One region of the Anaeromassilibacillus sp. SJQ-5 genome, then DNA from elsewhere that is predicted to be linked to it. Evidence: predicted binding sites of a transcription regulator. Region 1 holds the regulator's gene; the other holds the start of a gene.
What was found. The regulator NrdR, encoded in region 1, represses ribonucleotide reductase genes. The targets are predictions, from matches to a motif close to CACNANATNTNGTG.
Positions count from the first base shown of each region.

Region 1 (3,394 bases):
CGGTGCCACCTGCAGCGCCGCGTCCCGGTAGAGGATGGCCCGGAAATAGTCGGGGGTGTATCCCGCCGTCAGATGCAGGAACCCGGCAAATAGATACCACACCGCCGTGAACTGCGCGCTGCCGTGCAACACATTGCGGGAAAACGGGTGAAGCTTCCCCCAGGCACGCAGCGTTTTTAATCGTTTTTTCATATGCAGCCGCCCTTTCGAAAAAAATGGGGGTAAACCTTCCCGTTTGTGCTATACTGATAAAGAGTCTATGAATATTCTATCACGCGGATCGCCGCCGTCTCAAGGCTAAAATCTTTCCGTTTTTGGGAGGGACAGGAAAATGCATATCGGAGCCTCCACCGCCAATCTGTATCCTATGAACACCGAGGACGCGCTGGACGCCCTGCTGCGTCTCGGCTTCCGGGAGCTGGAGGTGTTCGTCAATACCGAATCGGAAATCGTCCCTTCCTTCCTCCGGCAGCTGAAGGAGAGCATCCAGGCCGCGGGGGCCCGCGTCGTCTCCCTGCACCCCTATATTTCGGGCAGCGAGCCGTACATCCTCTATTCCGCCTACGAACGGCGGTATCGGGACGGGCTGGATATATACGCCCGCCTGTTCGAGGCTGCGTCCTACCTGGGGGCGGGGCTGGTGGTCATGCATGGGGATAAGGCGGAGGGGGTCCTCCCGGTGGAGGAATCCATCGCCCGCTTCGAAGGGGTCAGCGACCTGGGCCGCACCTACGGCGTCACTCTGGCGCAGGAGAACGTCGTGCGCTTCCGCGCATCCGACAACGCCTATATCGCCGCCATGCGCCGGCAACTGGGGCCTAAGGCGGCCTTCGTCTTTGACCTCAAGCAGTGCCGCCGCTGCGGCCACCGGCCGGAGGATGTTGTTGCCGCCATGGGGTCCGCCCTCGTGCATGTGCATATCAGTGACAACGACGCCCGCCGGGACTGCCTGCCCCCCGGCAAAGGCGCGGTGGACTACGACAGCTTGTTCCGCCTGCTGGCCTCCGTCGGCTTCGACGGCCCCATCGTCCTGGAGCTGTATCGCACCAATTTCGAGCGGGAATCCGAGCTGGCCGACGCCAAACGTCTGCTGGAGGATGCCGTTTCCCGCGTGAAAATGCCGTGAATTTACGAGATTCTTCCACTAATTCTTGCAATTTGTCGAATCCTGCCGCATAATACCCACATAAAAACAAATGAGTTGACAAATTCCATAGATGTGGTATACTACTAGGTGAAATATTACCACATTTGGAGGTGGGGTAGTCAATGGACCTTATGGAGGGGACCGCGACAGCGGTTATTAAGGCGCCGGAGGACGTAAAGCGGAAACAGTGCGAAATACTGGAGTCCTGCTGCGGCAGCGATGGTATCCCGTCGCTGGAAAAGGTTTTCGGCATTCATGTCATTCTGGAAAGCGGGCAGGAGTTTACCTGCTCGGATGTGGATTGCCGGCGGAAAACGGTGGAAGATTTGTGTGATTTGGTGCTGCGATACGACATCGTGCTGGAGGAACTGCCGTATATTCTGGAGGATTTTTTGCTGGATCAATACGATATCGCCGTATAACGCGGAGTCCGCATGGGTTTTCCATGCGGACTCTAATATTTTCAGGAAAAACAAGGAAAATTATACATGGATTTCTTGACAGACCCGGTATACGCCATGTATAATGGGCGCAGAAGGACAAAACCTCCCTGTTTTGTGAGACATGGGCTGTTCCCCGGCCGGCCGCCGGGCAGTTCATTAGGATGACGACTGTACCGGAAAGGCGTGAACAAGTCATGAAATGCCCTTTTTGCGGATATACCGAAAGTAAGGTCATCGATTCCCGGCCCACCGACGAAGGCAGCCGCATCCGCCGCCGCAGGGAATGCCTGAGCTGTATGAAGCGCTTCACTACTTATGAGATTATCGAGAGCCTGCCCATCATCGTGGTCAAGAAGGACAAGTCCCGGGAAGCGTTCGACCGCAACAAGCTGCTAAACGGCCTGCTGCGCGCCTGCCAGAAACGTCCGGTGTCCATCGAAACCCTCGAGAAGGCGGTGGATGATATCGAGGTTCAGATCCAGAATTCTCTGGATCGGGAGGTCACCGCCACCCGCATCGGGGAGTACGCCATGGAGAAGCTCAAGGACATCGACGAGGTGGCCTATGTCCGCTTCGCATCGGTATACCGTCAGTTTAAAGACATCAACAGCTTCCATGAGGAAATCAACCGCCTGATGACCGACGAAAAAGAATAAACTTACAGGAAAAACGCCGCACGGCAGATGAACCGTGCGGCGTTTTTTTGTGTTAGTAGCCGGCTAGCTTTTCAAACCGTCTATGTATGCCTTTACCTTTTCTTTATCCCTGCTGGTTAATTGGCGGTAAACATACACATGGTCTAATTCCTCTGGAGATAAGTCGCTGCTTTGAATACTCTGTTTGGTATCCGATTTACCACAGAGATAGTCAAGAGAAACGTTGAATAAATCTGCGATTTTAATAAAGGTTTCTAAATCCGGCGTTCTTTCTCCGGTTTCATATGCACTAATGGTAGACTGGGAAACATTAAGTTTTAAGGCCAGACTCTCTTGGCTGAGCCGCTCCTGTTCCCTTAATTTTTTTAAACGAAGCACATTACCACCTGCCCAAATATATTTTATCGCAAATTGTTGTATTTTTTACCCGTATATGATATAATCAATATCCGAATTACAGGTAAAATTTGCATGTGAAGGGAAAGGAAAATTCTTATGGACAAATACCCATACAGTCTGCTTAAGCGGGATGAACGCGGCTATACCATTCTGCTGCTGCGTGATCAGCAGGGCCTCGCCTTTACGGCCATTGCCAAGGAGCTGGGGCTCTCGCCGTCCAGGGTGGCGCAGAAATACAACCAAATGAAGGTGAAACAGAAAAACCTGTATATCAGACAGATAGCGGCCGAGCAAATGTGTGAAAATACTTCACAAATGAAAAAGGTTTTTCGGGACGCCTACGAATGCTACCAATCGACTCCCTATGTCTGCGCCTATCTGGAAAAAATGTATCCGGATATCCTGCGCGAGTACCGCGCCGGGGAGCCGGGCCTGCCGGCGGCGTTTCTCGAAGCCCTGCCGCCCTTTCGAGCGAGGCTGAGCCAAAAGACGATTGCCCGCGTGGTGGCGATGCGGGAGGAGGACAAGGCGTCGTTTGCCGCCATCGGCAAGGCCCTGCGCATGACCCCAGCCAAGGCCAGACATACCTATGAGTGGTTCTATCACGATAAGGTACTGGCGCTCTTGAAGGGCATGCAGGAAGAAACGGCTGACCCTGGGGAAAAAACGGCCATTTTGAATTGGTATTTTGACACATATAGAACATCGAAAAAGCGTTACGATGCGCTGACCAAAGGCGAATAACGCGC
Region 1 is NZ_JBPJWQ010000001.1:3,377,028-3,380,421, forward strand. It holds gene ACSAMM_RS14605 (hypothetical protein) at 1-192, opposite strand, end outside; gene ACSAMM_RS14610 (sugar phosphate isomerase/epimerase family protein) at 332-1,126, shown strand; gene ACSAMM_RS14615 (hypothetical protein) at 1,270-1,569, shown strand; gene nrdR (transcriptional regulator NrdR) at 1,785-2,246, shown strand; gene ACSAMM_RS14625 (helix-turn-helix domain-containing protein) at 2,310-2,624, opposite strand; gene ACSAMM_RS14630 (hypothetical protein) at 2,742-3,389, shown strand.

Region 2 (3,394 bases), 1.2 Mb from region 1:
TTCTTGCAGGTGTCCCCATCCAGCTCCACATAGCTGATATGTCCGGCGTTGGTCAGCGCGTGATACGGCGCCTCGGTGCGGATTTTCTTGTACGCCTGGATGGGATAATACACCGGCACATGGAAGGAATTGGTGTAATAGTCCCGATCCGTAATGCCGGGGAGCTCCCCGTAAAGCTCCTTGTCAATCCGCAGGAACCGGCCGCTGAGCCCTTCGGCCGGGGTGGCCAGCAGGGTGAAATTCAGCCCCGTCTTTTCCGACTCCTCGTCCATGCGCCGCCGCATATAGCTAACGATTTCCAGCCCCAGCTTCTGGCTCTCCTCGCTCTCCCCATGGTGCTTGCCGGTCAAGGCTTTCAAGGTTTCAGCCAGCCCGATGAAGCCCACGCTCAGCGTGCCGTGCTTGAGCACCTCCTCCACACTGTCGTCCGGGCCCAGCTTGTCGGAATCGATCCAGACGCCCTGTCCCATCAGGAAGGGATAATTGCGGCCCTTTTTGGTGCACTGAATCTGGAAACGATGCAGCAGCTGGCGGCAGACCAGCTCGATGCGGCTGTCCAGCAGCTGGTAGAATTTCTGAATGTCCCCCTTGGCCTCAATGCCGATCCGGGGCAGGTTGATGGAGGTAAAGCTGAGATTCCCGCGCCCGCAGGTGGTCTCCCTGCTGGGATCGAAATGATTGCCCATCACCCGGGTGCGGCAGCCCATATAGGCGATTTCGGTGTCGTAATCCCCTTCCTTGTAATACTGCAGGTTGAAGGGGGCGTCGATGAAGCTGAAGTTGGGGAACAGCCGCTTGGCCGACGTCTTGATAGCCAGCTTGAACAGGTCGTAGTTGGGATCGCCGGGGTTGAAATTGACCCCTTCCTTCACCTTGAAAATCTGCACCGGGAAAATCGGGGTTTCCCCGTCTCCCAGCCCCGCGTCGGTGGCCTCGAGCAGATTGCGCACCACCATGCGCGCCTCGGGGGAGGTGTCGGTGCCGTAATTGACAGAGCTGAAGGGCACCTGGGCGCCCGCCCGGGAGTTCATGGTGTTCAGGTTGTGGATGAAGGCCTCCATCGCCTGGTAGGTGGCCCTGTCCGTCTCATACCAGGCGGTGTCCGCCGCGAAATCGTGCGCTTCCCCCGCCTGCTCGGACGTGATGTCCTGGAAGCCGCCCTCCCGCTGGTGAGCGGGCAGCCAGGCCTTCAGCGCGTCCTTGTACGCGTCGGCCTCCCGCATGGAAACCGTCAGGGGGATGTCCTCCCGTACCCTGTCCGCGAGCGCCTTGGCGTCGGGCATGGACAGGCCGAGCCGGATATGGAAATAGGCAGCCAGGGCACGGAAATATTCCTTGATAAAGGTTTTCGCCACACCCGGCGCCATGGAATAATCGAAGTTGGGCACGCTCTGGCCGCCGTGCATCTCGTTCTGGTTGGCCTGGATGGCGATGCAAGCCAGGGCGGAATAGCTCTGGATGCTGTTGGGCTCCCGCAGGGTGCCGTGACCGGTGGAAAAGCCGTTGTGGAACAGCTTGAGCAGGTCAATCTGGCAGCAGGTCTCGGTCAGCATGTAAAAATCCTTGTCGTGGATATGGATGTCGCCGTTGATGTGGGCGGCGGCAATGTCCTTGGGCAGGATATAGTTGTCGATGAAATATTTGGACCCCTCCGACCCATACTTGAGCATGGTGCCCATGGCGGTGTCGGCGTCGATGTTGGCGTTTTCCCGCTTAATGTCGGCGTCCTTGGCGTAGGCAAAGGTCAGCTCCTTGTAAATGTCCATCAAGTCCGCCTCGCTCTGGCGGATTTTAGCATGTTCGGCGCGGTAGAGGATGTAAGCCTTGGCGGTTTTCGCGTAGTCCGCGCCGATAAGGATTTCCTCCACCTTGTCCTGAATCTGCTCCACCGTGGGCACCTGGCCCGCCGGCAGGGAGCCGACCACCTTGTCGGTCAGTTCCCGCAGGGATTTCGCGGGGATCTTCTCGTCCGCCACGGCGATATTGGCTTTATGTATGGCTTCGCGGATTTTCTTCGCGTCAAAAATGACGATTTCTCCGTTGCGCTTCTTTACCTGTTCTACCATTCTTCCAACCACCCATTCCTTCTGCAGAAACCCGCGTGATCCTCCGCTTTCCTGCCATATAGGGGCGGCAGCTCCGCCCCAAATCGTCGCGGCGCCAGGCAAAGCCGGCGCGAATTCCCGCTGGAAAAAGCCCGAACGCCTCGCATCGGCCTGGCCGGCCCGTCCGAACGGGCCGTTAGCGGGAACGGCTATAATATTACAACATATGCGCAGACTTGTCAATCCCAAACACAAGATATAGTTGCTTTTCCCTTGTGGCATTTTTTCGGCAGCTTGTCCGCGCAGGCTTTCAAGGCGCAAAAATGCCCGCTCTGGCCTGTCCGGCCGGCGGGCGCGCGTCTGTATTCAGCCTTGAAAGCTGAGGACCCCCAGCACCAGTGACCCCAGCAGCATAGCGGCGGCCAGCGCGATGCACAATATCCGTTTTCCCCATTTCATCCGGAACCCTCTCCTTTCGCCGGCTTGTCCAGTGTACACCATATTCCGGCCGCTTGTCAACGCCCCGCCGCGATCCCTTCATGCAATCTCAAGAAAATCTTCCGCATTTTGCCGAGCTGTTTTTCCGCTTTGTCCGCTATACTGATTCCTGTAACAAAGCTTAGAGCAATTCGCCCGGAAAGGACAGGTCTTCATCGATGAACGTACTTGGAAATATTTTTTGGCTGCTGCTCGGCGGCCTGGTTTTGGGCATTATGTGGGCGCTCGCCGGCCTCCTGTGCTGCGTCACCATCATCGGGATTCCCTTCGGGGTGCAGTGTTTCAAAATCGCGGGCCTGGTGCTGTCCCCCTTCGGCAAAGAAATCGAGGGCGGGGGCGGCCCCGGCTCCTGCCTGATGAATGTGGTGTGGATCCTGCTGTTCGGCTGGGAGCTGTTTCTCAGCTCCGTGGCCGTCGGCCTGGTGTACTGCGTGACCATCGTGGGCATCCCCCTGGGGCTGCAGAGCTTCAAACTGGCCCGTCTGGCCCTCTTCCCCTTCGGCTCGGCGGTGGTATGAGTGCGAAAAGGCGCCGGAGCAATCCGGCGCCGGAGGCTGTCGAAAAATGGAATCCGCCATTCGTGAAACGAAAAAAGCGGAGGCGGGTTACCGATCGGTGTTTGCGAGGACATGTGCCTCGCAAACACACCTTATAGGCGAAAAATAACGGAAACACGTGTGTTTCCGCTATTTTTCAAGAGCAGGGCGTGGCCGGGCGGAGCGAACGCTCCGCCAGCGGGGCATAGAGGGAGCAAGGCGAGTATAACGAGCCGCCGCGATCCGGCATCCCCGTCCAGCAGCGTGTCGACTTTGTCGACACGCTGAGGCGCCGGAGCAATCCGGCGCCTTTTC
Region 2 is NZ_JBPJWQ010000001.1:2,203,353-2,206,746, forward strand. It holds gene ACSAMM_RS09420 (anaerobic ribonucleoside triphosphate reductase) at 1-2,066, opposite strand, end outside; gene ACSAMM_RS09425 (YccF domain-containing protein) at 2,702-3,061, shown strand.
Region 2: ACSAMM_RS09420 (anaerobic ribonucleoside triphosphate reductase) is a predicted target of NrdR. The motif match lies at 2,296-2,309, and genes of this name have one in related genera.